3 regions of the Paenibacillus durus genome follow, and region 2 is predicted to be linked to each of the others. Evidence: riboswitches for the same ligand, from Rfam matches in the RefSeq annotation. Region 2 holds a riboswitch; each other region holds the start of a gene.

The links. A riboswitch is a leader RNA that binds a small molecule or an ion and turns the genes downstream of it on or off. The one in region 2 is predicted to bind cobalamin.
Region 1: it holds a riboswitch for cobalamin, as region 2 does, so the genes downstream of both, PDUR_RS13415 (HoxN/HupN/NixA family nickel/cobalt transporter) here and PDUR_RS02075 (anaerobic ribonucleoside triphosphate reductase) in region 2, are expected to answer to the same signal.
Region 3: it holds a riboswitch for cobalamin, as region 2 does, so the genes downstream of both, metE (5-methyltetrahydropteroyltriglutamate--homocysteine S-methyltransferase) here and PDUR_RS02075 (anaerobic ribonucleoside triphosphate reductase) in region 2, are expected to answer to the same signal.

What each region holds. Positions count from the first base shown of each region.
Region 1 is NZ_CP009288.1:3,114,784-3,125,237, forward strand. It holds gene PDUR_RS13400 (ABC transporter ATP-binding protein) at 1-246, shown strand, start outside; gene PDUR_RS13405 (ABC transporter permease) at 243-1,124, shown strand; gene PDUR_RS13410 (anaerobic sulfatase maturase) at 1,358-2,617, shown strand; cobalamin riboswitch at 2,667-2,855, shown strand; gene PDUR_RS13415 (HoxN/HupN/NixA family nickel/cobalt transporter) at 3,021-3,809, shown strand; gene PDUR_RS13420 (ABC transporter ATP-binding protein) at 3,842-4,486, shown strand; gene PDUR_RS13425 (ABC transporter permease) at 4,483-5,262, shown strand; gene PDUR_RS13430 (hypothetical protein) at 5,577-6,590, shown strand; gene PDUR_RS13435 (phosphopantetheine-binding protein) at 6,623-6,898, shown strand; gene PDUR_RS13440 (PIG-L deacetylase family protein) at 6,879-7,748, opposite strand; gene PDUR_RS13445 (acyl carrier protein) at 7,841-8,089, shown strand; gene PDUR_RS13450 (ATP-grasp domain-containing protein) at 8,082-9,407, shown strand; gene PDUR_RS13455 (hypothetical protein) at 9,448-10,454, shown strand, end outside.
Region 2 is NZ_CP009288.1:436,154-446,607, forward strand. It holds gene PDUR_RS02055 (Gfo/Idh/MocA family protein) at 1-1,076, opposite strand, end outside; gene PDUR_RS28485 (winged helix-turn-helix transcriptional regulator) at 1,279-1,419, shown strand; gene PDUR_RS02060 (ribonucleotide-diphosphate reductase subunit beta) at 1,556-2,587, opposite strand; gene PDUR_RS02065 (ribonucleoside-diphosphate reductase subunit alpha) at 2,855-5,188, opposite strand; gene nrdG (anaerobic ribonucleoside-triphosphate reductase activating protein) at 5,893-6,411, opposite strand; gene PDUR_RS02075 (anaerobic ribonucleoside triphosphate reductase) at 6,408-8,393, opposite strand; cobalamin riboswitch at 8,595-8,825, opposite strand; gene PDUR_RS02085 (MTH1187 family thiamine-binding protein) at 9,154-9,462, shown strand; gene PDUR_RS28490 (hypothetical protein) at 9,489-9,692, shown strand; tRNA gene PDUR_RS02090 (tRNA-Thr) at 9,850-9,921, shown strand; gene PDUR_RS02095 (Ig-like domain-containing protein) at 10,096-10,454, shown strand, end outside.
Region 3 is NZ_CP009288.1:4,149,821-4,160,274, forward strand. It holds gene PDUR_RS17895 (macrolide family glycosyltransferase) at 1-80, shown strand, start outside; gene PDUR_RS17900 (winged helix-turn-helix transcriptional regulator) at 151-468, opposite strand; gene PDUR_RS17905 (protein YxiS) at 562-864, opposite strand; gene PDUR_RS17910 (TVP38/TMEM64 family protein) at 1,028-1,648, shown strand; gene msrB (peptide-methionine (R)-S-oxide reductase MsrB) at 1,738-2,718, shown strand; gene PDUR_RS17920 (DUF4349 domain-containing protein) at 2,793-3,923, opposite strand; gene PDUR_RS28205 (DUF1540 domain-containing protein) at 4,233-4,385, shown strand; gene metE (5-methyltetrahydropteroyltriglutamate--homocysteine S-methyltransferase) at 4,460-6,760, opposite strand; cobalamin riboswitch at 6,982-7,185, opposite strand; gene PDUR_RS17930 (undecaprenyl-diphosphate phosphatase) at 7,289-8,149, opposite strand; gene PDUR_RS17935 (serine/threonine protein kinase) at 8,368-9,207, shown strand; gene PDUR_RS17945 (YitT family protein) at 9,569-10,252, opposite strand.

The DNA.
Region 1 (10,454 bases), 2.7 Mb from region 2:
CAGGAGCAAACTTTCCAAGGGCGTAATAGCGGAGACCAGCTTCCGTCCGGGCAATCGCAATCGCAGGATGGAAGTGTAGTATGGCTGGAGGCCGAACTGGACAGTGAGGAGCAAGCAGGCTGGATCAATGCGCTCATCGTGGAGCAGGGAATGACGCTTTATGAAGTCACGCGTGAACAAGAACGTCTGGAAGAGTGGTTCGTGAATACCGTATCCGGACTTGACCACAGAGGTGAACGGGAATGAGGATCATTTGGGGCATAACCTGGAAAGAAATGCTGCGCAAGAAAGTGCTGCTGCTCACTCTGCTCATGACTGCAGTATTTCTTATAGGCTTCTGGTTTGTGGCGAGTGCAATCGGAGATCCAGGCGCGCAGCAAGGGTTCAGCGACAGCGGAGAAGCATTGATAAACCGATTTGCGAACGGTGCGGTTATCATGACGCTTGGTTTTATGTTTGGGTCATTTGTACTCGCGTTTCTGGCGATATTCACTTCTTTCTCGGCAATCGCGGGGGAAGCGGAAGCAGGCGTGCTTCAGGCGCTGCTTTCCCGGCCGCTTCCGCGCTGGAAGTGGTACGCCGGGCGTTGGCTGGGGTATGTAACCGTAGGAATCGCATACGCTTTGCTGCTGTTTATTTCCATTCTGCTCATTGCCAGGGCGCATGCGGCGATTCCATTAGATCCGGCAGCCTGGATCAAATCCTTCCTGCTGTTCTCCTTGGCCGTCCCTCTGCTCGTGACCGTGTCCATGCTCGGCTCCGGATTCTTCTCTGCCATTGGCAATGGGGTGTTTATGACGATGTTGTATGGAGCAAGCTGGCTGGGAGGCATGATTGAACGGATCGGCTCCGGTTTAAGCCAGGACCCTGCTATGACGGAATCGCTGAATCGGTTGACCGGAATCATAACGCTGATCATGCCCGCGGACGGTCTGCAGCGCAAAGTGATTGCCGAGTTATTCAGCTTTGACGAATTGAGCGGGATGGTTCCTATCGACGTGTCTTCACCCGTAAGCAACAATTTTTCCTCGATACCCTCAAATTCCTTTGTTATATATGCCATCGTGTACACGGTTGCAGCTTTTGTAATAGGGATGTTGCGTTTTAAGTCCAAGGATTTATGAGAGGTTGGGAATTAATGTAACCCCAGCCCGCGCAGCAAAAAAGCAATAAGCCAAGCATTAACTTGAAACAACCGGCATCCCGTTGACAGAACAGCGGCGGGAGGTTCAATTTCACCGGCAGAGCTAGATCCCCTTATAAAGAGCAACCCTATATCCTTATATGCTGGCGGAAGCTGCTGCAATACGATAAAGTATACAAGAGAAGACAGGAGTGACGGGGAGAGTGAGTAACAATGGGCTGCGGTGTCGCAACACTGGAACATCGGCATGTAGGCGTGATGTGGAAGACGGTTTCGGAGGACTGCAACCTGGCCTGTGATTACTGCTACTACAGTACATGCGGCGGCAAGCCGGGACCGAAGATCAACCGGATTGATTCCGCCATTCTGGAGAAATTCATTAAGGAATATATGGCCCGGTCACGGGGAGCGGCTTCTTTTGCCTGGCAGGGAGGGGAGCCGCTGCTCGCGGGTATGGAGTTCTTCGAAGAGGTCGTGTCGCTTCAGGCCCGCTACGCGCCGAAGGGGACAATCATCGGAAATTCCATTCAGACGAACGGGACGCTGCTTAACGACCGCTGGGCGGCTTTTTTTAAAAAATACAATTTTCTGGTCGGCGTAAGCCTGGACGGGCCTGAGAATATTCATGATGCGCGGCGGGTGGACTCGCTTGGGCAAGGCAGCTTTCACAGAGTAATGAAGGGAATTGAACATTTACGGCGCCATCAAGTGGACTTCAACATCTTGTCCGTCATTCACAAAGGGAACGTAGGTCATGCTGCCGAGATCATGTCTTTCTTGGAACAAGAAGGCTTCAGCTACGTTCAGTTCATTCCGTGCATGGATTTTCGGTCCCAGGAGCCGGACAAGCCGGGCGTTTACGATATTACACCTGCGGAATACGGCCGATTTTTGCGTGAAGCCTTCGATTATTGGTATAACGGAGGGAACCCGCGGGTTTCCGTACGTTTTTTTGACAACATGCTTGCCGGTTATACGAACCGGGAGGCAGAGCTGTGCATTCATAGGGCTGAGTGCCCGACCACGATTATTCTAGAGCAGAACGGAGACGCCTATCCGTGCGACTTTTATATTTCTCCTGAATGGAAAATCGGCAACGTGGCGACACACTCCATTGAAGACATTTTGAAGCATCCGTTGTACACTCGTTTTCTCGGAATGAAGCCAGCACTGCCGGAGGGATGCCGGAGCTGTGAATGGAAACCTTTGTGTCATGGCGGCTGCCCTCGCAACCGGGAATGGGGGTCGGAGCTTGAGGCCAGAGGCAGAGATTATTTTTGCGCCAGCTACAAGGAGATTTACGCGTATGCGGACGAGCGGATGAAGGAGCTTGGAGACAACGTCAGAAGCAGCCTGTTCCGCCAGAATATGCAGTATCATTTAAAAGGACAGCTCCCGGGCCGTAATGATCCTTGCGCCTGCGGCAGCGGCAAGAAATATAAGCAGTGCTGCTTAGGTTTGGTCACAATCTGACTAAAATCTATTGATAATCAAAGTTTTTAGAATTAAAATCAAAGAAATTTCATATCTTGCAATCAGGTGCCCTTGTGAGATCAAGGGGTAACAGGGAATCGGGTGTAAATCCCGAGCGGTCCCGCCGCTGTAACCGAGGAGCCTCCTTCTTTTATGTCACTCAGCAGCAAGTCTGGGGAAGACAGAAGGCAGGCGATGATACGGAAGCCAGAAGACCTACCTAGATTTGCACACCAAAATTGCCTTCGGAGAAAAGGAGTGGTGACGAAACATGAACTCGAAATTTAGCTCTGCTTAATTTGATGTTTATTAACGTTCCCATTGGAAAGTCCCGAATCTACCAAAGGTTGCCTGGGGCTTTTTTTGCGTGTTAAAAATCAGATGAAGAGAGAAGGAATCATCAATGTCAACGATATCGCTTATACTTCTTGTTTTTGTGCTGGGTCTTCGTCATGGACTGGATGCGGATCATTTAGCTTTTATTGATGGACAAACCCGTTACAATTGGCGGATGGGCAGCCCGATTGCCCGCTTTGTAGGTACACTGTTTTCATTTGGTCATGGAGCAGTTGTAGCTGGTATGGCGACAATTCTCGGAATGTTTACCCAAAATTTTAGATTTCCTGAGTACTTTGACACCTTTGCAACCTGGGTATCGATCATATCCCTATTTATCATTGGAACCATAAATATTATTAATCTAATGCGTTCCAAATTTAAAAATGAGGAATTTCAACTTAAGGGGATTAAAGGGAAGTTTATTTCGAATGTTGCGCGGGGAACTACAAATCCATTTTTAATTATTTTAGTAGGAGGGATCTTCGCACTGGCTGCGGAGACCATTAGTCAAACCTCCGTTTGGGCACTTGCAGCCGCCGGTAATTCATTCACGTACATGCCTTTAATTCTGGGACTTATTTTTATGCTCGGAATGATGATTACCGATACCATCGATTCTCTAATTACATTCAGAATGATGAACCAATCAAGCAGCCTGGGGCAATCAGCTTCAAGAATCATTGGCTGGGTGATTGTTGCTCTGGCCTACGGTGTTTCTTTCTATCAGGCATTCACCTACTTTAATCCTTGGGCAGAGCTTGACTTTGAAATCGTCGGGATTATTATTTTCTTATTCTTACTTCTTTGCTTTGTCCTTGTTAATGTGCGAGCGAAGTCAAAGACAGTTCGTTGATGAATCTATATGGCCAAAAGGAGAGGGCGACGATGTTCCGGTTAAAGGGAGTAAAAGCCAAAGGGATTCTGTCGATCACAGACTTAACGATACCTGCAAAGAGAATAACCTGCATTGTAGGTGGGAGCGGCAGCGGAAAGACAACCTTGCTTCGGCTGTTAAATCAACTGGATAGCCCAGATGAAGGCGAGATTTGGCTGGGTCAACATCTTTCAAGCGAACTGGACCCCACCGAGTGGAGGCGAGAAGCGGTGATGGTGCCGCAAGCCACGATCACGTTCAAAGGGACGATAAGAGATAATTTGCAGATCGGATTGTCTTTTGCCGGTAAGCCTGAAGCATCCGATGAACAATTGGAGGAGGCGCTTCATCTCGCCTGTCTGGAAAAAAATATGGAACAAAATGCGGAGGATCTCTCCGGTGGGGAAAAGCAGCGTTTAGCCCTTGCGAGGGCTATTGTGATGAATCCGATGGCGCTCCTTCTGGATGAACCGACTTCAGCACTGGATGAAGACACAGCGGATACGGTAATGCAGAGATTGACCGCATTCATTCGTGAAAACGGCAAAACACTCGTCATGATTACGCATTCCCGTCATATTGCCGATACATACGCCGATTTTGTTATTGAAATGAAAAGTGGAATGCCGCAGGGAAGCGGGAGGGATGCACATTGAACGGAACGATTGATTTATTATTTTGGCAGCTAGCCGCAGCCTATCTGTTCGTGATTTTACTGATTGTAATCGTTAGAATTAAAGGCATTCCGCGTGAAAAGGAGATATTGATCGGGGCGGTTCGCATGACCCTGCAGCTCATTCTCGTCGGGTACTTGCTCGTGTACGTATTTGGGAACGCTCATCCGGTGTACACCTTGCTGCTTGTGGCGATTATGCTCGCTTTCTCCATTCGGACGGTTATTAACCGGACAAAAGGGAAGCTGTCCAAAGCCTTGAAACAAAGCATTGCTTTTTCGATGACTTCCGGTATTTTGGTCAGCCTTATCTATTTTATTTTCATTGTCTTGCAGTTGGCTCCCTGGTACGAACCAAGGTATGTCATTCCAATAGCCGGGATGATCGTCGGCAATTCGATGACAGGGGTCGCGTTAGGCGTGAATTCCCTGATCGAAGGCATGCACGGCCAAAAAGATAAAGTGGAAGCGGCGCTCATGCTCGGAGCTACACCAAGAATGGCAGCACGGGAGATCGTCAATCAGGCATTCGATTCCGCCATGCTGCCCACCATAAATTCGATGGTTGGCATGGGCATCGTGTTCTTACCCGGAATGATGACAGGACAAATCTTGTCCGGGACATCGCCAATCGTGGCCGTCGAGTACCAAATTGCTATTATGCTGGGAATTGTCGGGAGCGTATCGTTATCTGTCATCCTGTTTGTACAGCTCGGATACCGGACATTTTTTAACCGCCGCAGCCAGCTTGAATTATAAACGTATAAACCTCACTTCTCCTGCCCGGCTATTCACCGGACATTCCGGATACAAATAGCCGGCAGGCCCCTTATTTTTCCGTTTCTTCTAATCCCATTTCCTGTAATGATGTTCCCATGTAAACCACCCCTTAATGAAATCTTTATCAAATAGAGGTATGGCTCGTTTATCTTTGCTGAAATATTTTTCTGGAAAAAACAACATAGAAGATGTATATTATATCCAGATTGCTTGGTTTTATATGGTATAACAGAACTTGATTACCAGTAATTACAGCCCGGCCGTCAACTGAGGAAACTAAAAAGGAGGATTGCATGAGCAGCTCAAAAATTTTACCGATGCAATACCCGATCATTACTTCATGGCAATGGGTGGCGAATTCTTTCGCGGTGCTAGACAATTATCCGGAAACGGAACCCTGGATTATGAATCACTTTATTCAGCTTCAGCTTACTACGAATCCGGGTTGGATCAGCGCCTATGTGGATTTTTTCCGGACCCCCGTATTCGAATACTGCCCATGGCTGTTTCATCAGCATTTGAAGCGGGAAACGGTGCGTTTCATCAATGAGGACATTTGCGCCTTTATTGTGGACTGTATCAATCTGAACAATTACATATACGGCGTGTTCGATCAGGCATTTTTTGTGCAGGGACATGACCGGCTGCCGCATGATCTGTTTATTTACGGATACGATCTGGAGCGCCGAGTGTTCCATGCAGCCGATTTCACGTTTACGGGCAAATATTCTTTCGCGGAGGTTCCGTTCGAGCAGTTGGAGAAGGCGTACCACGCGATAGAAGGGGAGGATGATTGGCTCTATTCCGGCAAGGGCGGCTTATCGTTGATCAGCTTTAATGACTCGATAGGCTATGAGTTCAATATATCGAATCTGGCGGAGCAGCTGGAGGGCTTTTTAACGGGGCATAACTGCTTTGAGAAGAGCAGGGAAATGACCCACCGGACAAATCCTTGCGTATACGGACTGGGAGTCTATGACCAATTGATTGAGAATCTTATAAAGATTCAGAATAAAGAGCAGGGGGCTGATTACCGGCCGTTTCATGTGCTCTGTGACCATAAAGCGCTCATGCTGCGCCGGATTCCCTTCCTGGAGCAGCACGGCTATTTGAAGCCGGGTACTAACCTTGCGGAGCGTTATCAAAGTCTAGAAAATGATGCTCTCCTGTGCAGAAACTTCCTTATCAAGTATATGGTTACGGAACAATCGTCAATTATCGACAAAATAATAACAAATATAAGAAAAATTAGAAACGAAGAAGAAGAGCAAATTAAAATCTTATTATCGAATTTAGTGATAGCCTAATTGTTAAATGATGGATGAAAGGAGTGTGAGGCATGAGTAAGCAAGGTGTTACCGAGCAAATTATCGAACTGATCAAGCAAAAAATATCATCTTCTCCAGGCACTTCCTCTGAGGACGCGTCCATTACGGCTGACACGCTGCTTCGCGATGTGTGGCTTAGACTGGAATCGATTCAGGTCGTTGAACTTGTCGTCGAGTTGGAGACGGAATACGAGACGGAGCTGCCGGATGAACTCCTGGGCCAGATAGACAGAAGCCCACTAATGGTATCTGATCTGGCCGCAATGGTTAAAGGTGATGCAGTCTAGCGCCTGATGTCCCGCTCTCGCCAAGAGGTACGGAAGCTTTCGAATCCGCCGCGTAAACTCTGAAGAAATAATCGCAGCTTACAGAGCCTTCCCGCTTTGATTGACGAGCCGCTCCTCTTGCATGTTCCGCCATTTGCCTCAGCATGCTGAATCTCGACGTCCAAAGCAGGCTGATTTGCGAGCTGTATTTCAACGCTGCATTTAATTTGGCTTTCAAGTTGCTGCGCCCAAGCTTGACCGATCTTTCACTTAGTCCCGCGGCGAGCTCGGTTCTCCAGGTTAAGTCATTATTAAAGCATAGATAAGGCAGGTCTTCGTAATACATCAAATGAGCAGGCCAGCCTGTACCGTTTCCGGCTGAAAGCCCGCACCGCTCGGCGGACTGCCGGACGAGGCAGTGATCGATATGCCTTCCGATTCCAAGCGGCACGTAAACGCCTGCATAATTTTCAAATTGGATTTGTTCTGACAATGCGGAGACGATCTCTTCCATCACCTGATGTTCAGTCCTCCACTCCGTATTGAACAACTCGTTCAGCTTGCTGTATACAGGGCTGCCGTCTTTATTTTTACGATAAATGCATTCCAGCAGGTTGAGATGCAGGACGCTGGCGCCGAGCGCCTTCGCAGCTAGAGTATCCTCTTGCCGGCGGACGTCCATCGTATCCATCCCGAGCCCGAATTTTTTGTGAAGGATTCTGGCCAGCATGGACAACTCCGTTCCCATACCCGTAAAGACGGTAGCGATCGTAACCTGGTAATCTTTTTGTACAAGGGCATCGATGTAATCGCCGCAGGACAGGATCGCATCGTCCAAATGGGCGGAAATAAACAAAACATGTTGTGGCATAAGGCACCCCCTTTGCATTAGTATTACAATTATATACTAATATATCTATATATGTTATTCATATCATTTTAATTTAGAAAGGAAGAGGAGAAATGTTTGAGAGTATTAAAGAAATTATTATCAAAATCAAAGAGGATGAAAGCTTGCGAAGCACTCTTACGCCAGAGAGCGATTTGATTAATGATGTCGGCCTGGATTCGCTACAGATGATCAATTTCATTCTGGAGATCGAAGACCGGTTTGGAGTGGAAATTGTGTACGAGGATTTGGATTACAACAGTCTGCTGTCCATTGAGCGCTTCATCGATTTCCTGAACGGCATGGAGAAGAAGATTGGCTAGAGAGCTCGTTGCCGGAATCTTTGACGCGGAGTCCCACTGGAGAGATGAGAATCTGGCGCGCTTGCCCGCTATTCGCGATAAAGAAAGAGAACGGATCGTTCTGGCGATGGATGAGCTTATGTTTCCGTTCTGCGGCAGCGGCGATACGCTATTAACCCGGTTTGCCATGGAGGATGCACATAAGGCGTATCTGGCAAGCATCGGTTTCTCCTTCGGGCATTGGGTCTGGGAGGGAGAGGAAGCATCGGCTAATCTCTTTCAGGCCATGGTATCCGAACCGGAACGTGATGAGCGGTACAGAGCATTTGACGCATTATCCCCTTTCGCCGTCGTGCCGTATACCCATGAGGTTATCGCCAAATACGGATACGCCTCCGAGGTCCCGAGGCTCGAAACGGTGAAACGGGTCAATTCCAAAATATACTCTACCTGGTTGACCGGGAATCTTCTTGGCGAAAGCTTCGGTAAGCCGGTGTACTCGGCGGAAGAGCTGTCGATGCTTGGGCATAGCCTGCTGGCGGAGCATGGATCAGTTCTTATTAAAGATCCGTACGGCGTTTCCGGAAAAGGCAATATGCTGCTTCAATCGAAGGCGAGCCTGGAGCGAGTGGCGTCTTATATCCGCAAACAGGAAGGAGAGGGCAAAACTACCGCTTTCGTAATCGAGCCTTTCCTGGATGTGGAGTGCGATTTCTCTTGCCAGTTCGATATTATGAGGGACGGTTCATTCCATCTGATCGGCTTGCAGAAAACACTCAACAGGCAGTTTGCCTATTTGGGCTCCGAATCCATGGATGCAGAAGGGCGGGGGGCGCTCGAAAGGGCGGGCTACTTCGATGTGCTGATGCAAGCGGCCAATCGCCTGTATAATGCCGGTTACTTTGGGCCGGTCTGTATCGACTCCATGATGTTAAAAGACGGAACGCTGGTACCGATTGTCGAGATTAATGCGCGGAAGTCGATGGGATTCATTAATCATCGTCTGGATCAAGTCCTTGAGACTCACGGAAAAAAAGGCTTCTTTACCTTCCGTTCGGTTGGGTTCAAGGAACGGTTCGATTACGAATGGTGGCTTGACGAGCTGAAGCGGCATGACATTCTGTATCCGAACCGGCAAGGAAACGGCATTCTGCCGCTGTCTTCCGCCACATTGTTCGCTGGCGCAGCCGAAGCCGGAACCGCCGCACCCGAAGGGGGCCGCTTGCATAAGGGCAGGCTCTACATGACCGTTATTGCTGATCATTTGCCGGAGCGGGAGCGTTATTTGGAGCGAATGAGACACAGCTTCGAGTCGAAAGGAGGGAAATGGTATAGCTAGCGAAACAAGACCAATCACCCTGCTCGGCTCCGGCAACTCTTTGGGCGTTTATGTGCCGGTCATGCAGCTTGGCCGCCAATTAAGCGGCAGAGGCATCCCCGCGGATGTGTACGTGCTGGAGGATCTCTACCTGGAGCACATTAAGCAGAAGGTGCCGGTGTACAAAAAAGCTTTTCATCAAAACTTCGCCGTAGCCAAAAAAGGGGCCGAGCTGGCCCGTGATATTTCCAGCTGCCTGGATTCCGTCAAGCTGCAGCAGCTCTTTGAAGTCTGGAGCCGGGAGGGCAGAACCCGATTGATCACCGCAACCGGCTTCTGGCTTCCAATTATAGAGCAGTATCAGCGTTATATCGGGAGCACGCGGCTGGAGGTGGATTGTCTCCATCTGGACGCCGTTCACTCTCCTTCATATCTGGTATATGAGGACATAGGCGTTTCATACAAGCATATTTGGTTCTATGACCCGGCTTCCAAGGGCATGTCCTACCGGATCGCTATTTCCGATGAGGCTCCCATACCGCTGCGGATGAGGGAAGAACGTTATATTACGCACGGAGGTGGCTGGGGCATCGGAACTTATCCGTCAGCCGTACAGGAACTGCTGCTGGCGGGGAAACGCCTTAATGGGCTTGCCTATTACCAAGAAGATATTAAGCCCCATGAACAAATTCAATATTACATGAATGATCCGCAGTGGAGCCCCTGGATAAAGGACGAACACGGCCGCATGCAGTTTCCCCCGCTCGCGCGGATTGAGCCGGGCCGGGCGCCTGCTTACCGGAATCAGCATCCTTATCCGCCGTTGTTCGATGTCATTCGGCACTCCGCCGCGATCATCAGCAAGCCGGGCGGTTATTCATTGATGGAGTCCCTGGCCGCCGCGACGCCTTTCGTTTTTCTGGAGCCGTTCGGCAGGCATGAGGCGGCCAATGCCGCCTTCTGGATCAAGCAGGGCTTCGGAATCTGGTATGAGGATTGGAAGGCCCAAGGCTATTCCATGGATACGCTCATTTCCTTGCATGAGAATCTGATGCGGGCAAGAAATCA
Region 2 (10,454 bases):
GCTTTTTGTACCGTGTCGATCAATGTATGGGCGGCCAGTGCCGTATGGAAATCGGGGGCCAGGCGGGTGTTCCCCTCCAGATCGCTGTAAATCTGCCTGTACAGCCCGGCCAGATTGAACGCGGGTCCGGCTGTCAGGCCCGAAGGCTGCAAAATATACTGCGGCGGAATGGGGAGTTCGCCGATGGCTTTGCCCGGCTGCGCTCCCTTCAGCGTGAAAGAGTCGATTTGAAACATGAAGTTCTCGTTCGATTGCAGGACCAAGTCGCCTTCCTTCCCGTTTATTTCAATCGAAAAATGTCCAATGTGGGTGTTGCGGATGTGGGTATTCATAATCGCTCCGCCCGCCAATTTTCCGGTGATGACCACATGGTCGGGCGATGTGGATTTAACAATCTCGCCTGTTTCCATAATGGGTATCCGGTCCGCTTGCGTCTCGAGAATGGCCGACAGTTCTGAGAAGGGGCCCAGCAGATATGTTATTCCATCAAGCAAATGCCCGGCGGCAATGGTCAGATGGTTCGCTCCGTTTGTCTTGTCCAGCAAATAGACTCGGGATTGAGGGATCTGCTTTGACCGCGAAGGGAACAGCGGCAGTGCGTAGTTGCAGTGTACGGCCCGGACTTCCCCGATATATCCCTCGGCAATCAAGTCTTTCAGGTAGCGGACAGCCGGGTTGGCCCGGGACTGTAATCCGGTAAAATGACGGACGCTCTTTTCTTCGGATGCATGGAGCAAGTGAGCCGCCTCAGCGGACGTTCGCCCGAGCGGAAACTCGCAAAAGACGGATTTTCCGGCGTCCAGAGCGGTTTGTACCAGCTTTTCATGTTCCGGGACTTTAACCGCGATCGTAACCAGATCGACATCCGGATGGATGGCAAGCTCATAGGGATCGGTAAAAGCGTAGGGTATGCCAAAACGCTTCGCCGTTTCATCAGCGCTGTCTTGACGGGTTGTGCAGACGGCGGCCGCCTGAAATTCAGGAAGCGCGAGCAATGCCGGAAGGTGGGCAAGCCCTCCCCAGGAACCGTTCATATTCGCACCAATGACCCCGACGCCCCGCTTGTTTACTTTCATAACACCCAACTCCTTATGCATAGAATGTTTGTTGGTTTAAAATGCGGCTATAACGTTACGATAATACAAGGACTGAGTTAATGTAAGTGGGCACTTTTTTGTTCCCCGGGCGGGAATGCCGAGTCAAGTGGGCGGTTCTTGTCATCGTTGCTTTGTCGAACGGGACGGCCTTGTCAACCGGTAGGTCAGCGAGTCCGCGCCCTTGATTACCCGATATGAACTGACCGAGATCGGGGAGTCGGTGCTTCCGCATATGATCCAGATGAGGCAGTGGGTTAATGAGTATTATTCGCGGATTGAAGAATCCAGGCGGGAGTATGTCGGGAAACATAATCGGGTATAGGGCACAGGTGTGGGGGAGCTGCCCAGGCAGTAAGATGGGGCGAGGAGCGTTTCATGAAAAATTAGGACCCTGACGGCGGTTGTCAGGGTCCATTTTTTTCAAAATCGAAGTCTATACATGCCGAGCGGGTTTCGGCTTACAGATCGTCAAACCCGTTGTCGTCGCCCACCTTGCCGTAGTTGCGGGACTTGGCTTCGAAGAAGTCGGTCTTCGTCGCATTCAGCGCTTCGTCGGAGAAAGGCTTGATCCACGGCATGCAGTTCACATCCACACCCGGGTACGCTTTGTCCAGCCCCATCAGGGTGAGGCGTTTGTTAGCAATATATTTGATGTAGTCGCTCAGCTCGTGAAGGTCGATACCGCGCACCTCTTGCAGCGTATAATGCGCCCAGTTCGTCTCAAGGGCAACGGCCCGGTCGATTGTCCGGTACACATAGTCCATATTTTCCTTGGTGTTCAGCTCCGGGAAGTCTTCAAGCAGCTGTTTGAACACTTCAGCGAAGAAGTAGCAGTGCTGGTTCTCGTCACGCTGGATGTAGGAGATCATCTGGCTGGTCGCCATCATTTTCTGGTCGCGGGCCAGGTTGTAGAAGAAGGCGAACGTGCTGTAGAAGAAAATACCCTCGAGAATCAGGTCGGCGACCAGCGCCTGGAAAAAGCTCTGTCTCGACGGATTATCGCGGAACTCCTGGTAAATCTCCGAAATGAACTGGTTGCGTTCCAGCAGGACGGGGTCATGCTTCCAGTATTCGAATATCTCCTTCTGCTCCCGCTCGGAAACGATCGAGGAGAGGACGTAGGAATACGACTGGTTGTGAACGACCTCCTGCTGCCCGATGATCGCTGAAATAGCCTCCAATGAAGAGTCGGTAAAATACCGCTTCACGTCGCCGATGAACATCGTCTGCATCGAATCGAGCACGGCGAGCAGGGAGATGTTGATCTTGAATACGCGCTGCTCTTCCGCATCCAAGAGCGGGAACTGCTGAGCGTCTTTGGACATCGGAATTTCGTCGGCGATCCAGTGGTTCAGCAGCAGCACCTTGTACAGCTTGTACATGTGCGGCATGCGGATATCGTTCCAGTTCAGAATGCCGGAGCATTCGCCTTCGATAATGCGGGTGGATTGGTTGGGGGCTTCGGTGTTGAATATTTTTTGCAGCTGCATGGCTGGTCACTCCTTTAATGCGTTTATCTTCTGCGAAGCTAAAATGGCCGCTCGCAGAGTGGATTAGATGCTCGGCACCCGGCACCGGAGGGGAAGCTTGAAGCTGGAGAAGCGTCAGCGGTCGCCTTTATCCTCGGATTTCAACCGCTAAGCGGTTAAATCAGGAAATCCGAGGATAACAGCGATCGGAAGCTCAAGCATTCCCTGTAGGTGCGAAGCTGTGCCGAGTTTTGCTTGAACGGTTTGCTGCAACGGTTTACTGAATTTTCAGCTTGCACAGGACTCGCATTCCTCGATAGTCAGCGCGCGGCTGCGCACATAATAGGTCGATTTGAGTCCGCCCTTCCAGGCGTTCAGGTGCAGATCCAGGAACTCGGTCGCCTTGATGTCCGGGCGCACGTACAGGTTGAAGCTTTGGCCCTGGTCGACATGGCGCTGGCGGGCCGAAGCCATGCGGATCGACCAGTTCTGGTCGATCAGGAACGCCGTCTTGTAATACCAGATCGTCTTCTCGGACAGGTCGGGCGCCGGGTTGGCGATTTTGTATGTCGTCTTCTCCTCATAGGAGAGCAGATCATAGAGCGGGTCGATGCTGGCCGTTGAGCCGGCGATAATCGATGTCGAGCCGTTCGGCGCGATCGCGAACATCCAGGCGTTGCGGACGCCGTCAGTGGCGACCTCTTCCTTCAGAGCGCGCCAATGCTCGGCCGTCACGAATTTGCCTTCGCGCTCGCCGCTGGTGTAGCCGCGCAGTTCGAAGTACGCGCCCGTCTCCCAGTCGGAACCGGCGAACTTCGGATAGCGGCCCTTCTCGCGGGCCAGCTCCATGCTGGAGCGGACAAGCAGGTAGTTGATATGCTCGTACAGATGGTCGTTGTACTCCACCGCTTCCTCGGACTCCCAGCGGATGCCTTCCAGCGCGAGCAGGTGATGCAGGCCGAAGGTGCCGAGGCCGACGGCGCGGTACTGGCTGTTCGTATACTGCGCCTGGAGTACTTCAATATTGTTAATGTCGATGACGTTGTCCAGCATGCGAACCTGAATCGGAATGAGGCGTTCCAGCACCCCTGCCGGAACTGCACGGGCGAGATGGATCGAGTTCAGGTTGCAGACAACGAAGTCACCGGGGATTTTGGAGATGACGATCCGGGTCTGGCCGTCCTTCGTCACAAGCTCCTCCTGCTCGACCACAGTAGCGGATTGATTTTGCATAATTTCCGTACAGAGGTTGGAGGAGAACACCATGCCCTTGTGACGGTTCGGATTGGCCCGGTTGACCGTGTCGCGGTAGAACATGTACGGCGTTCCGGTCTCCAGCTGTGATTTCATGATCCGCTTCATAATGTCGATAGCCGGAACGGTGATGCGGGTCAGCTCCGGATGAGCGGACGCTTCGGCATATTTCTCGCGGAAGGCTCCTTGCCCGAACTTCTCGTCATAGAAGTCTTCCAGGCCGAGGGCGCGGCCTTTCCCGTCCTTCCAGCCCATGACCTTCTTCACTTCATGCGGGCAGAACAGATTCCACTGCCCCCGCGCTTCCACGGCTTCCATGAACAGGTCGGGCAGGCAGACGCCGTGGAAGACGTCATGGGCGCGCATGCGCTCGTCGCCGTTGTTGAGCTTAAGGTCCAGGAAGGCGAGGATGTCCTTGTGGAACACGTCGAGATAGACGGCGATCGCTCCCTTGCGGGTGCCGAGCTGGTCGACGCTGACGGCGGTGTTGTTCAGCTGGCGAATCCAGGGGATGACGCCGGAGCTTGTGTTCTTGTGGCCGCGGATGTCAGAGCCGCGGGCGCGCACCTTGCCAAGGTAGACGCCGATACCGCCGCCCATTTTGCTGAGACGGGCCACGTCCGTATTGGAATCGAAGATGCCTTCCAGCGAGTCGTCGACGGTGTCGATGAAGCAGCTGGACAACTGGCCCGCGACTTTTTTGCCCGCATTGGACATCGTCGGGGTGGCGGCGGTCATATAGATGTTGCTCATCGCCCAGTAGGCTTCCTTCGCTAGCTCCAGGCGCTTCTCCGTGGGCTCCTGATGCATCAGGTACATGGCGATGACCATGTAGCGCTCCTGCGGAAGCTCCATGACCCGACCGTCGAAGTCACGGGCCAGATAGCGGTCGGACAACGTGAGCAGCCCGATGTAATCGAACAGCAGGTCGCGAGAAGGATCGATGCAGGCTCCCAGCTCCTCGATCTGCTCTTTCGTGTAGGCGGTCAGCAGTTCCTCGCGGTAGACGCCTTTTTTGACGAGGCCTGCAATCAGCGGATACAGCGCGCCGTATGGCTCGTCCGGGTACGCTTTGTAGCGGCGGTTGACCGCCGCTTTTTTGTAGAGGGAGGTCAGCAGGGAGCGGGCGGCAGCGAATTTCCAGTCCGGCTCTTCCTTGGTAACCAGTTCCAGCGCGCTCATCGTAAAAGCACTGCTGATCTCCTCGCCGCTGACCTCATCGCGCCGCAGCTTGGCATTCACGCCGCGCAGCAGCGTTTCCTTATTCAGATTGTCCAGTCCGCTTAAGACTCGGTCGGCATAAACGGAGAGGCGCATATGATCAAAGGCAAGCTGGCGGTTGTCGGGTTTCACTACGAGTTGTGGCATTCGGATCGCTTCCTTTCACTGCATAAAATTTTTATGGGATAAAGGGTAAAGGGTGTGAATGAATAAGGGACATAATAAGTATGAATACGGCCTCTCTATGGATAGCCGAAGTATATATATTTAATTTTCAATATCAAAAATTGATATATTTAAGCGCATAATGGGGCCCGGATCCAGGCTGCTCAACGGGAATTTCTCCCGCTTAAAAGGCCTGAAACGAGCATGATATTTAGTTGAACTGGAAATCCTCCCTCATAATTTGCCGTTTGCGTCCAAAAGGCGGGAAAACGGACAAATAAGCTGGAGAATTTCCGTCTTAATTACTTGAATACAGTTATATGCTAAAAATAGACGGGAGAAATTCCCGCATATTCGCTATAGAATTGCCCAAGAAGGGTCTAGGAAGGGTCCAAGAAGGGTCCAAGGGCCGATAATCCGATTTAAGGCGAAAATCCGGTTTAATTGATGACACAGTAATTCCAGCCAAAGAGATCGGAGGGCTGCTTCATATGAAGGACTGGCCCAATGCAGAGCCCGGCCTATTCAGAGGGCATTGGTCAATCCAGGCTCTGGCTCATCAAGAGCTTCCGGTCTATCCATAGCTCCGGTTCAATTCGTGCCCCGGCCTATACGCTTGTCCCGTCGGTTCAGCTTCCGTCACAGACCCGCCGGAAGTTTCGGCGCTCCGCTCAAGAAGCCCCGGATTACAGCATAACCGCTGGCTGCCACAGCACGGTCTCCGCGCTGACAAGGCTGGCCTGAACGTCGATAATCCGTTGATTGGAGCTGCCCCGGAACCGAAGGGTGGTATCCTTCAAGGCTTCCACGAAGCGTCCGTCAATCAGCACCTGGCAGAGCGACAGCAGTGTCCATTCCGGCGATCCCGGCATAGCCGTGAGCTCTTCATAAGTGTAGCCGGTGTAGATCCACACCGGGAACTCCGGCAGCGCCGCGCGCACCTCGCGGATGAATTCCGCCGCTTCCTCGGCGGAGAAAAAAGGATCGCCGCCCGCCAGCGTCAGACCTTCCAGCAGCGGATTGGCCGCCATTTCGCTGATGATCTGCCGCTTGCGCTCCGGCGTGAAGGATTCGCCGTAACCGAAATTCCAGGTTTCGGGGTTGAAGCAACCCGGGCAGCGGTGGCGGCACCCGCTGATGAAGACGACGGCGCGCAGGCCTTCGCCTTCGTTAATCGACTCCGGGTAGTAGCCGCAAATATTCATAGATGCTTGACCCGGTCCCTAACCTCGGCTTGCTTGGCCGCATTGAAGCGGGTCTGATAATCTCCGGTCAAGTAGCCGGTAACCCGGCGCAGGCGGCGGATGTGAACCTCCTGCTCATGAGCGCCGCAGGAAGGGCAGTTCGTGCCGATCACGCCTTCGTATCCGCAGTCGGAGCAGCGGTCGACAGGGTGGTTGATGCTGAAATAGCTGATATTTTGCTCCAGGGCGTAACGGATGATTTTGACAAAAGCCGCCGGATTGCTGCGTGCATTGCCGTCCAGCTCAACATAGGAGATCGCACCGGCGTTGCAGTAATCGTGAAACGGCGCTTCCACCTTGATCTTGTTCGCCGCCCCCGTTTGGTAATAGACCGGAACGTGGAACGAGTTCGTATAATACTCGCGGTCGGTAACGCCTTCTATTGCGCCGAATTCCTTGCGGTCGATCTTGGTGAACTTGCCGGACAGGCCTTCTGCTGGAGTGGCGAACAAGGTAATGTTCAGATCAAGCTCTTCGCTCTTGCGGTCGCAGAACTCGCGCATATGCCGCACGATGGCAAGCGCCTTGCCATACACTTCCGTGTCTTCAGCGTGATGCTTGCCGTACATCGCTTTCATGCATTCTGCCATTCCGATGAAGCCGAGCGACAGGCTGCCGTGCTTCAGCAGTTCCCTCACCGGTTCTTCCGGTCCAAGGGTCTCTCCGCCTTCCCATACGCCCTCGCGCATCATGAAGTCGGATGCTTTCGCTTTTTGCGTTCCCTGGATACGGAAACGGTGGAGCAGGCCGTCCAGGGCAATCTCCATATAATGATCAAGATCATCATAGAAGCCTCCCTCATCCGCTGCTTGGCGCAGGCCCGTTACCGTTCCGTTCTGGATGCCGAGCCGGACGAGATTCAGCGTATTGAACGACAGATTGCCTTTGCCGGAGCAGTGATTGCGTCCGAAGCGGTCTCCCAGCACCCGGGTGCGGCAGCCCATCGTCGCGAATTCGGTATCCGGGTCCGCCGGATCGTAATACATCAGGTTCAGCGGAGCATCCAGATTCGCAAAGTTCGGATACAGCCGCCGCGCCGAGCATTCCGCTGCTTTCAGGAACAGCTCGTAGTTGGGATCGCCCGGCTGTTGGTTCACATCTTTTTTACATTTAAAAATCTGAATCGGGAACACCGGCGTCTCGCCGCTTCCCAGTCCTTTCATCGTCGCCGTCAGCAGGCAGTTGATCACAAGCTGTCCTTCGGGTGAAGTGCAGGTACCGTAATTGATGCTCGTGAACGGAATTTGCCCGCCCGCTCTGGAGGACATCGTGTTGAGATTATGTATGAGGCTCTCGGCCGCCTGGAGCGTCTCGCTCTCCGTTTCCTTCATCGCGTAGCGGTAAGTCCTTGGATACTGTTCCTTCAGATCGGTTCGGCTCATTGTAATTTCCCCGAGATCTTCCCCGGCTTGTCTTTCTTCGAAATAATCCAGGCCCTTGCGGAACAGCTTGGCAAAAGACTTGGCCACATAGGGGGCGAGATCATGATCGAGCTTGCTTCCCGATACGCCGCCGTACTGCGCATTTTGCTGGGATTGAAAAATAATCGCCGTAAGCGCCATGGCCGTCATAATGGAGTTCGGAGGGCGGACGCTGCCGTTGCCGGTGTTGAAGCCCTGCCGGAGCAGCTTGTCGAACGGGATGAAAATGCAGTTCGTCGTTCCGATGGCATATTGGTCCAGATCATGCACATATACGACATTATCCTTGATGGCTTTCACAAGCTGAGGCGGCATGGTGAAGCTGCGGGCATACCATTTGGAATACTCGCTGCCGAATTTGCTCATCTTGCCGGAGAAGCTTTCCCCGTTCAGATTGGCGTTCTCCCTCAGCAGATCCATATCTCGGCTGTCGATAATATCGCGTCCTAGACCGATGACTTCCTCCAACAGAATTTCGTTCGTGCTTTGCCCGTCGGCATGCCGTTTGTCCAGCAGCGTCATTGCGCAGTTCTCCTCTCTATTACATCCCAGGCCTGAATTTGAACAATCTTGCATCTTTATAATTTAAAAAAGCATCTCCCGCATGAAGAACGCAGGAAATGCCCGTATGCGAGTGCGAGTGGGGCATTCCAAAAATGCCCGCCATTAGTTGCAAGCTGCATGCGGTCACCGCTCCCGTTCCTCGCAGGGGCTTTGAGTTAATGGTGTCGCTGGAAACAGGCAGGTCTCCTGGCTTCCGTCTGTTCTTCCGGCGCCTTCCCAAGAGCCGCTTCCCGCGCTCCAAGTGGCCTTATGCCGGAAGATGCCGCCCGTATCCTGCTGAGGAGGGGCATCCGGTTACAGTGGCGGGACCGCAGCGGATTCGCACCGCGCTTCCCTATTAAGCTTGGATTCTCCGTCTGAGAGTCAAGCACCTGATTCCACTATATTTTGTTGTCGTTTATTTAAGATAACCCAATATATTGTATCTGTAAACATATTTTTTGAGATTCTGATATCCACAGAACATCCACAAACGGTCCACAGGTAATCCACAAATTCATCCACAAATGCCCTGCTAGAGTGGGGGTGAGAGGGGGGCTAAGGGGCAGTTGATTCTCCGATTTACCGTAAGTCTGATAACAAGAACTCTGTCCCGGGCCTGCCGTCCGGATGAAAAGGAAGAAAGCTATTTGTAGCCCGGCGTCCCAGTTGCTACAATATAGGAAAGCTGTATATTGACATTTTCAAAAAGTGCAGCATGGAAAGGGAGGGTATTCAAATGGCTATTGCCGAAATTACCGTTATACCGATCGGAACCGGCAGCACCAGTCTCAGCAGTTATGTCGCAGGCATGCATCGCGCGCTGGAGGGTGTGGAGGGCATAACCTTTGAGCTTACATCCATGGGTACGATTATCGAAGGGCCGCTGCCGCGCATTCTGGCCGCTGCCCAGGTCCTGCATGAAGCGCCATTCGCCAATGGCGCCCAGCGCGTGTCCACCTCGCTCAAAATCGACGACCGCCGCGACAAGGCGGCCAGCAGCCGGCAGAAGCTGGAGTCGGTGGAGCGTAAGCTGAAAGAGGAGTAGGGGAAGGCCAGTCGGCGCTGGGACGCATGGCTGCTGCCCGGCGCGGTTCTGCCGGAACGGCAGGGTGCCGCTGCTGCGCGGATAATTGCCGCTCCCGAGCGATGGCAATTCGTCATGGCGGGCTGCCAGCCGAGAGGAGCAGCGGTCCGGCAGGCCAAGCAGCCGGGCTGCGGCGTGCAGAAGGGCAGTGGTTACGGGCGACGGCTGCTGCAAGCACCGCTGCCAGGTGACGGGAGCGAACGCCGAGATGCCTTCCCGGTTACGGCGGGAAGGCATCTCTTGCGCTCGTAAAATGCGGATGCTTAGCAAAGCGGGGGCGAAATAAAAGTTGCTTTTTTCGTCAAACGAGGTATAATAGTTTCTGTTGTGACGGAAAATTCACATCATGCTGGTGTAGCTCAGGGGTAGAGCAACGCACTCGTAATGCGTAGGCCGGGGGTTCAATTCCCTTCACCAGCATCCTATAAGACTTGATATAGCGCGGTTTCCCGGATTATCGGGAGCTGCGCTTTTTGATTTCTTCTTCCGAAATCATTGGATTCTGGTTCCGACCTAAGAGTTCATTGTATTGACTTTAGTGAGTTTTCCCAATTCCGATATATAATGGTTGTTACAGAGCGAAAGGGTGGTTTCATGATGAAAAGGTTAGGGACATGCTTGATACTATGGATAGTTATCTTTGGACTAATGTTACCGACAAATGTTTTTGCCGCAGATAAAAGCATGTTAGATGTAGCTACTTTCACATTCTCTAGTAAAAAGTTAGGTGTTGGAGAAACTGCAACTTTGAAGGTTAATATCGTGGCAGAACTCACTACTCTTACATATGGGCAACTGGTGCCTAAATCATCGGACGAATCCGTGCTAACGGTGGAGAGCGACGGTTATTTTAATTATGTTATCACGGGAGTAAAGGAGGGCACAGCCGATATAATATTCAGTGCGCCGGGATGGGCTGAAGAAAGATATTCGATCACTGTAAAAAATCCGAG
Region 3 (10,454 bases), 2.3 Mb from region 2:
CTTTTAAGCAGGCCGGCGGCTATAAAAAAGCAGTTGAAGAGATTTTCAAATTAAAAAAAGAGAAAGGCATTCTCGTATGAATTTATAAAAAAAACTGGCGCCGATAAATTCGACGTCAGTTTTCTTCTTGATCTACTGTTTGCGCGGCCATTACTTCACCCACTGTTCCGCCCATTTCTGAATCTGCTCCATGACAGGTTCCAGCGCGCGGCCTTTTTCCGTCAGCTCGTACTCGATGCGCACAGGCGTCTCCGGATACACATGCCGCTCCAGAATGCCTTCGCTCTCCAGATCCTTCATCCGTTCCGACAGCATTTTATCGCTCATCAAGGGAATAAGGCCGGATATGTCCTTAAAGCGTTTCGGTCCGCTCATCAATGTCTTAATAATGAGGCCGTTCCACCGTTTGCCCAGGAAAGAGAATGCCGTCTCGAACCGGGGACACAACGCCAACTGATGCTCTTCCATTGTTCTCACCTCTCACTAAAAAACTTACATTTAGTTAGTACATATAATTTTACCACATTACGTGCCTGCTGAACATTGTTTTCCAATAAAAGTTTATTTACGTGCCGCAATCGCCTCAGTGATAACAAAAGCCAAGTCATCGTTTCCATATAGCGAAAGCACTCCGAGCACCGTATCATCCGATATAAAACCGGACTCATCCACCGGCACAGTCAGCGCAATGGCCCTGGCAAGCTGTTCATTGCCCTGCTGCTGCGGATATGCCTGCAAATAGAGGGCTTCCGGATCAAGACCGTTATTCACGCACCATTGGGCAAATACGAGGATCATCATTTCTTCGTCGCGCCTATAGCTTTCCACAATCTGGTCTTCCACCGATTTGCGGTAATCATCCATTCTCTTTCCCCCTCTCTGCCTGTTCTGTCCCTTGCGGCAACAGCCGCTTCATCTCTAATGAACTATTATACCCTGCCAAGGCAATCCGACAAATGAGTTTTCTTCTATTCTTCAATTTTTTTCAGTATGATGGGTGAAGATGAAAGGGAAAGGACATATTACAATGAGAAAATGGCTATTGGCGCTGTGTTATGTTTCGGGCATGGGCGCCGCGTTTATCTACAGATATACCATTCTAGACTGGCTGGGCCAAGACGGGCATGTTCTGCTCTCGATCCTGGCCGCGGCCGCGCTGGCTCTATTCCCGGTCGTACCGTACAAAGCCGTCATCGGACTGTTCGGATATGTATACGGAAGTCTGGCAGGCGGAGCAATGTGCTGGCTCGCAACAACGATTGCTGCGGGGCTGATGTTTGGCGGCGTCAAATGGCTGTTTCCGGAAAAAGGACGCGCTTATTTGTCTTCGATTCCGGCGCTGGACAAATTCACGGCTGCCGTTCAGCGGCGGCCCTTCGCCTCTGTCGTTGCAGCCCGCCTGCTGCCGGTCATACCGCAAGCGGCGGTCAATGTGTATGCCGCTGCGGCCGGGCTGCCCTTCTGGACCTTTATCCTTGCTTCGGGACTGGGCAAAATACCGGGCATCGCTCTCTTCGCCTTTCTTGGCGGCAGCGCCCGGGAGCATCCCGCCGCCGCCGGAATAGCTGCGGCGCTGTACATTGCGGCGCTCCTGTTGCTTAGCCTCCTGCTAAAAGGCGGCAGGCATCGGTACAATCGTTCAGCCTGAAGCATGCGGCTTGTTGGCATAAAGCACTTAAATGGTTTATAATTAAATTGTGTTCTATTTAATTGTTTGATTTAACAGGAGGGACAACTATGACTGACAATCCGACTAACGAAACAGGCTCCCGCACTGAAAAAGCGACATTCGCAGGAGGCTGCTTCTGGTGTATGGTCTCCCCGTTCGAGGAACTGCCCGGCATTATCGACGTCGTCTCCGGCTATACCGGAGGGCATACGGTTAATCCGACTTACGAAGAAGTCTGCTCCGAAACAACGGGCCATGCCGAAGCTGTGCAAATTACGTTCGATCCTATAATTTTTCCATACAGCAAGCTGCTCGAGCTGTTCTGGCAGCAAATTGATCCGACGGATGAAGGCGGCCAATTCCATGACCGCGGCTCGTCCTACCGGACGGCGATCTTCTATCATAATGAGGAGCAGCGCAAGGAAGCAGAGGCATCCAAGATCGCAACCGAGCAAAGCGGCCGCTTCTCGGGTCCGGTTGTGACGCCAATTGTTCCGGCTGGGGTCTTTTACCCTGCGGAAGAATACCATCAAGGCTATCACCGCAAAAATCCGGGCCATTACAAACGCTACCGCAAAGCCTCCGGCCGGGAAGCCTTTATCGAGAAGCATTGGTCACATAAAGAGGACAAGCAGAGCCTGAAGCAGCGGCTTACGCCCCTGCAATACGAGGTTACGCAGAATAATGCCACGGAATCCCCTTTTCAAAATGATTTTTGGGATCATCACGGAGAAGGCATATATGTGGACATCGTGTCCGGAGAGCCGCTCTTTAGTTCGAGGGATAAATATGATTCCGGCTGCGGATGGCCCAGCTTCACCCGGCCGCTTCGCGACTATTCAGTGAAGGAGAAGACCGATCTCAGCCATTTGATGATCCGCACGGAGGTGCGCAGCAGGGAAGCGGACTCGCATCTCGGCCATGTCTTTAACGATGGACCGGGACCGGACGGTCTGCGCTACTGCATCAATTCCGCCGCGCTGCGCTTCGTTCCGATAGAGGATCTTGAGCGGGAAGGTTATGGCGAATACCGCTTCTTATTCCAGTAGAGCTCTCTTTGTAGAGAGTGAATGCAACAAAAGCCTCCAGAACGGGCCTTTCGCCCGTCCGGAGGCTTTTTCTCTTATTTATCTTCTGGCGGTTCCGGCGTGTGCAGCGCTTCTCCAGGCTCATCTTCTCCGTCTGTCCGGCTTTGTCCAGCCGGTCCTTCGTAAGCCCCCTCGTCTGTACGCCGATTGACTTCCCGGATCAGCAGCGAGGCCTTTGCGCGGCGGCGTCTAGAACGACGGACCCAGAGCAGCGCGGCTAGAATGAGGCCGGCTACGATTAGTACCGGCAGCGCCCCGGCCAGGAGAATAAAGAGCCACTCTAACCCCGTGGAGAGGGCATTCAAGGTTCCGCGCAGCGCGTCTGAGGCTCTGGCAAATAGGGACTGCGGCTCGTCCTTACGCAAGCTTAAAGTGCTCTCGTCCGGCTGGTACAGCCGCAGTTCCACCGTCGAGTACAGCACATTTTGATCGATATAACGCATTCTTCCCTTGATCTGCTCGATTTCCTCCTGAATCTTGCCAAGCTCGTTGGCAAACGATACAAGATCCGTGGCTTTGGTCGCCTTTTTCATAAATTCGACGTACTGGGATTCCAGCAGCTGCTTCGCCTTCAGACGCGCTTCGAGGTCAACATACTCTTCGGAAACGTCCTGACCCTCGATGCTGCTTTGAAGAGATTCACTCTTGATCTTCTCTAGACTGTCCAGGAAAGAGGAAAACCCGGAGGCCGGCACCTTTATAACAAATGTACCGCCATGCTCGGAATCGGACATCGTTTCCGTGAATCCAAGAATGTATCCGCGGGCAAGATTAATCATATTCCGCACTTCCGTCTGCGCTTGCTCGTAATTTTCGACTTCCATATTGAGATTGGCATGATAGATTAGCTTGTTGTTCAGCCCAGCGGCTACATCGCCGGACGCGAAACCGCTGAAACTGCTGATGGATTGTTCTGCAGCCGAGTAGCTTGCAGACTCTTTACCGCCCTCCGATCCGGCAGCTTGCGCGGTTTCGGCGGTATCTGCAAGAACGTCCGCAGCAGGAGCCCCCTTGCTGACCGCATTCGATTGAGACGAGTCGCTTTTTTTCATCAGGGATTTTTCAGCCTTATCCGCGTTCCTGGCGCCGCTGCCCGAACTGCAGCCAACCAGCATGATAGACAACAACAGCACCGTTACCATACAATACAGACCTCGCTTGAACATCCGCATCCCCCCAAAAATTATCTGTTGGTCCGATCTTTAATCTCCAGACGTTTCCAGACATTGAAAGGTTGCGGAGCACAAATCTTTCTTATGCAATTTCTTTAGACAGGCGCTGATGAGTATCTCAGATACCGGGTATATTAGTGTCCTGGGATCATCCTCCGGTATGACCTTTGTGGTATAAATCAAGAAGAATGAGGAAATTATACTAACGAACAGCCCTACATTCGCAAGAATGAGGGCGTGCTTTCCCGGATAAGGTCCACCTTGTCCGGGCGTTATTCATTTCATGACAGGAGGTGAATACTTATGGCAAAAGATGTGCTTTGCGAAGTGAACACCTGTACTTATTGGGCGAATGAAAACAAGTGCAACGCTGAGTCGATCTTCATTGCTTTCAACAACGTGCAACAAGCTTCCCGCTCCGAAGAAACAGATTGTGACACGTTTAAGAAGAAATAAGGTATGTATATAAAAAGCAATAAACCGGGATCGGATTCCCGGTTTATTGCTTTTTAAAGTCGATCTTTCGCAAGTTACGGCTGAATAGCCCGCGCTTTCTTTCTTGCATCCTCAGCGGCCGCCACCATATTTCGCAATGATGCCTCCGTCTCGCTCCAGCCCCGCGTCTTCAGTCCGCAGTCCGGATTGATCCAGAACTGCTCCGGGTGCAGCACCCGCAGCGCACGGTCGATGCCGGTCTCCATTTCTTCGACCGACGGAACCCGCGGACTATGAATGTCGTATACTCCAAGGCCGATCCCCTTGTCATATTCCATTTTCTCAAAGCTTGCAATCAGCTCACCATGGCTGCGCGATGTCTCAATGGAAATAACATCCGCATCCATATCGGAAATGGAGTCGATCATATCACCAAATTCGCAATAGCACATATGGGTATGAATTTGCGTCGTATCGCGGACGAGATTCGTTGAGATTCTGAAAGATTTTACGGCCCAGTCCAGATAATGCCTGCGGTCCTTCTCCTTGAGCGGAAGTCCTTCACGCACCGCCGGCTCGTCCACCTGAATCATTTCCACTCCAGCGCTTTCGAGTGCCAGCACCTCCTGCCGCAGCGCGAGCGCAATCTGGTTCGCTAGCCGCTCCCGGCTTAAATCGTCACGCACGAAGGACCAGTTCAGAATCGTGACCGGCCCGGTCAGCATGCCCTTTACCGGCAGCTTCGTCAAAGACTGCGCATAGACGCTTTCCTTGACAGTCATCGGTTCGGTGAACGCGACATCGGCGTATATGACCGGCGGCTTAACGCACCGGGAACCGTAGGATTGCACCCAGCCGTTCTGGGTGAACAGAAATCCATCCAGCTTCTCCCCGAAGAACTCCACCATATCTGTTCGTTCAAACTCGCCATGCACCAGAACATCCAGACCGATGTTCTCCTGAAGTGCGATGGAGTCCGCAATTTGCCGGCGGATAAAGCCGTCATAGACTTCCTCGCTCAGCTCGCCCTTGCGCCATTTCAGCCGCGCCTGCCGGACCTCCGGCGTCTGCGGAAAGCTGCCGATGGTCGTTGTCGGCAGCAGCGGCAGCCGCCACTTGTCCTGCTGGCGCTTTGCCCGCTCGGCATAGGCCGGGCTTCGCCGGTCGGGCAGCTCGGCCAGGCCGCGTTCAAGCTCCGCCACGTCCGCGCGGCTGCGCTCGGGCAGCTTGCGGAAGGCGGCCAGCGCAGCCTGCGTCTCGGCTAACGAAGCCCCGGCGGCGTCACGGCCCTCAAGCAGCGCCCGTTTCAGCAGCGCAAGCTCCGCCAGCTTCTCATCGGCGAAGGCCAGCGCGCTGCGCACCTCCGGCTTCAGCTTCTCCTCGCTGCGCACTGTCACAGGCACGTGCAGCAGGCTGCTGGACGGCTGCAAAATCAATTTGCCCTCCGGGACAAGGGCAGTCAAGCGCTGAGCCAGCGCCAGCTTATCATCCGGGTCGCAGCGCCAAATCCCGCGCCCGTCGATCACTCCGGCTCCAAGCGTCTTATCCTTCGGCCAGCCCAAGCGCTCGATCGCTTCCAGATTAGCCCCGCTGTCGTGTACAAAATCGAGTCCGATCCCCTGCACCGGCAGCTTCAGCAGGGCTTCAAGCGGTTCGGCGGACTCGAAGTAAGTCTGCAGCATAATGGAGAGTCCCGGAACAGCGGAATGAAGCTCGCCATAAATTTCGCTTAGAAGCTTAATATCCTCTTCCCGAAGTCCGGTCACTACCGCAGGTTCGTCTATTTGAACCCAGGCCGCCCCCTCTCGCTCCAGTTCCTGCAGCAGCTGCACATAGACCGGCAGAAAGCGCTGCGCCACACTGCGGATTTCCGAAGGGGCAAAGCCCTTGGACAGCTTCAGGAACGTATAGAGTCCAATGACCACGGGCTTGCCGTCAATGCCCGCCTGCGATTTGGCGAACCGGTATGCGGCAAGCGGTTTGTTCTCCGTCAGAACAGGCTTAAGATCCCCGATCTCCGGCACGATGTAATGGTAATTCGTATTGAACCATTTCGTCATTTCGCATGCCGCCGCCCGGGAATTACCTCGGGCCATGGCAAAATATAAATCCAGTCCGGCAGGTCTATCTTCATACCGGTACCTGGGCGGCACAATGCCGAACATGACTGCCGTATCCAGCACATGATCGTAATAGGTGAAATCTCCGACAGGAATCAGATCGATACCCGCCTCCTGCTGCTTGCGCAGATTACCCAGCTGCATGCGGTCCATTTCCGCCCGCAGCTGTTCCTCCTGGGTTCGTCCCGCCCAGTAACCCTCCAGCGCTTTTTTCCATTCCCGGTTCGCGCCGATTCTTGGATATCCGAGATTGCTTGTTTTTACTTGCGTTGTCATTTCCATGTTCCTCCTATTCGACTTATCCTGCCGTGGTCTTCCAAAAAAACATCAAACTACGTTGTTTGAGGAAGTGACATCTTATCCGCCTCGGAAGGCCCGCTTCCTATTTCACATAAACGATCCAACAAAAAGGCGTCCTTCCTTAAAAGCCCAAGAGGAAAGACGCCTACGTTAATATCACGTTTGCGATCTAACACCTCCCTATCTCCCGTAGGTACTGCAGTGCGTTGAAACAGGCAGGTCTCCTGGCTGCGGCGTCATCGTCCGTAAGCGGCCTTCCCGTCAGCGCGGGCTGACAGTGGCATAAAGGGCTGAAAGACTCTTCCGTTACAGTGGCGGGACCGCGTCGGCTTTGCACCGAGCTTCCCTATTAAGCTCCGGAATTCTCTATTCCGGCAAGCACCTGTTTCCGTTATTTAGTGAATGGTTTGAGTGGTTGATGAGTACAACATTTATGTTACGGCAAGACCCTGCGGCTCGCAATAGGAGATAGGGGTTCTGGTTATATCGATACCTGATAACCGGTTAAAAGAAAATAATATAGACCACGGTGGCCAGCACAATGCGGTAGATGGCGAACGGCAGCAGCTTGATCCGGTTGATCAGCTTCAGAAAGAACCGCATCGACAGCAGCGCGAACACGAAGGCGCTGATAAATCCGGCGATAAAGAACGGCAGTGCATCGAGCGTAAAATACTGCCAGTTCTTGTAAAGCGAGATCAGGCTTGCGCCGGCCATGATCGGAACGGCCATAATAAAGGTGAAATCGGCGGCGGCCCGGTGGCTCAGGCCAAGCAGGACGCCTCCCGAAATCGTCGAGCCGGAGCGGGAGAAGCCGGGCCAGAGCGAGACACACTGGATTAACCCCACCGCAAGCGCTTGCCTGTATGTAATCTGGTCAACACTCTGCTTCCTGGCGCGCTTCGGAGCAAATAAATCCGCGCAAATCATAAATAGGGCGCCAATTACCAGACCGATCAGCACGGTTGATGTCGAGAACAAATATTCATCAATATAATCTTCGAATAACATTCCTAGCAGACCGGCAGGAATGAGACCTACAATAACCTGTCCAAGCTTCAGACGGCCCCCGGTCTGTACCTGCAGCTGGCCGTCCGGGACCGGTTCAAGCGATTCCTTGCTAAAGCGTTTCAGTCCGAGCAAATCAATAAAACGTTTCCTGAAAATGACGACAACCGCAAGGATTGAACCGAGCTGGGTCACGACTTTAAATGTATTAGCTGTGTATTTTCCGAGAAACTCCTGCGATTTCAACCATATATCATCGACAATAATCATATGTCCTGTAGAAGATACCGGAGCGAATTCGGTCAGGCCTTCGACCAGACCAAGTACGATGGCTTTAATAATGGCTAGCAGATCCAAGCTTACGCCTCCTCAATGATTAGATTTCAATATTTTTTCTTTATACTGTAGCTTAAACACTGGATGTAATTTCTGAAACTTGCAGCCCCACTTTTCAGGTAAGAAACTCTAACCGCATCTCTTGTCATCTGACTTCCAGACTTGCGAATGCCCTAGGTAAATATGCAATAATGAAGGAATAGATTACACATGACGGAATACTGTTGGGAGGATGTCCATTGCTTGCACGCATGCGCGCATTCATATCCGCCTGGAGGGATTACCCCAGGGAGAAAGGAGAGCTGATTGGGCAGCGTTACGAGGTGCTCTCCCGGATCGGCATGGGAAGCTACGGACTGGCTTACCGCTGCCTGGATAAGCGGGAGAGACGCCAGGTGGCCGTCAAACAGGCCAAACCGAGCAAACAGGATGCTGGGAAGCAGATGCTGAAGCGGGAACGGGATATCCTTAAGCAGCTGGATCATCCCTATATCCCGGCCTGCAGAGATTATTTTGAGGAGAACGGCTCTGCTTGGCTGGTTACCGATTATATTGAGGGTTATACATTGGAGCAGCTAATTTTCGAGCGGGGATTCATTTTCGGGGAAAAAGACACGCTCCGCTTCGTCTTGAGCTTGATGGAACGGGTGAACCATGTGCATGAACGCGGCTTCGTGCACCTTGATCTGCGCATTCCCAACATCATTCTCCGGGGGGATGATATCTACTTAATCGATTTTGGTCTGGCCCGCCGGATCGGGGACGATCCCCCTTGTAATAACGGCGAAGCGGAGCGGGATAAGGACGGACTGCCAAAGCGCATGCCCGCGTCCAAACAATCGGATTTGCACGATATCGGACATCTTATGCTTTATATGCTGTATTCAGGGTATACTCCCGCGCCGGGCGGCGCCGAGCGAAGCTGGTCCGAAGAGCTGGAGCTTACGGCGGGAGTGCGGCACATACTGCTGAGACTGCTTGACGAGGAATCGAATCCATACACGGAAACGCAGGAGTTCATTCGGGATGCCCAGCAGGCATTATCCGATTTGGACTCCTTAGCCGATCTCAATGAATAACAAGAAACGGACGCCTCCCTAAAATAGGTTAGCATCCGTTTCTTATTTACTGCATTTAGAAGCGAATATTCAGCTTGAACTTCCATATCTGTTCTTGTAATAGCCGTGGCCGCGTCCGCTCCCGTAACCGGGTCTGCTGCTGGACGAATTTCTGTAATGCATTGGTCTCCGGTAATTTCCGGAAGAACCTCCGTGTCTTTCGTGTTTCGAGTGTCCGACGGAGTGAATGAGTTTGTCGATAAGCCTCCTGAGCATGCTGTTTCCTCCTTTTATTCGGATACTGTATAGTTTTAGGATTTGCATCCTTACTCCTTCTATACGTAGAAAAAGCCAGCCGGTTTCGGCTGACCCCAAATAATTATTATAATTTTCCTGCGGCGGTTGCTTCTTTACGGCCCACAAGCGCAGGCTGAACCTGCAGCTTTTTCTTTGTCCGTTTCGGCTTGCCAAGCGAGGTTATAAACGTGATAACCTGGCCGGCCACGATCACCGCCATCGCCGTATACATCGTTTCTCTGAGCGGCATATAGAAGAGTGACAGCAGCAGCACGACAATGTCCATTATAATGAACACGGTGCCGACCTTAATCCCCTTCCACTCGCTGATCAAGAGAGACAGGATGTCATCACCGCCGCTAGCGCCTCCGCATCGCAGCACCAGTCCCGCGCCAAGACCCGTCAGCAGTCCGGACAGCAGCGCCGCCAGCGCCAGGTTGCCATGGAAATTAAGCACTAGTCCGGAATAGCGCTCCATCAGTCCGTAGAACACGGTAAACGACCCTATGGAAATAAATGTATTGCAGACAAATCTCTTTCCTTTGAGTACCAAGGCTGCCAGCAGAACCGGAAGATCAAGCAGCAGCACGGTGAGCGATGGCGACAGTCCCAGAACGTACTTGCCGAGCAGCGACAGCCCAACGAACCCGCCCTCGGTCAAATGGTTCTGATAATTGATGTGATAGTAAGTAAAACTAAGCAACAACGTTCCGATCAAATTAATCGTCAATTGTAGCGGCAGACGAACACCGCTGTTATGGTTCCTCATACAGGCTCCCCTTATCGTAAATGGCGGCTAGACGTCCCACCAACCTCTACGACGGGGTGAATCGGTTGTCTTTCTCCTTCGCATACCTATTCCCTTCCTTCGTAGAGGCGGCTAGCGTCAACTGACTGTTCACACACCTTCTACAAGGAAGCTAAGTATAAGATAGATCATAACGTTTCCAAATCGTCCTTTGGGGAATCGT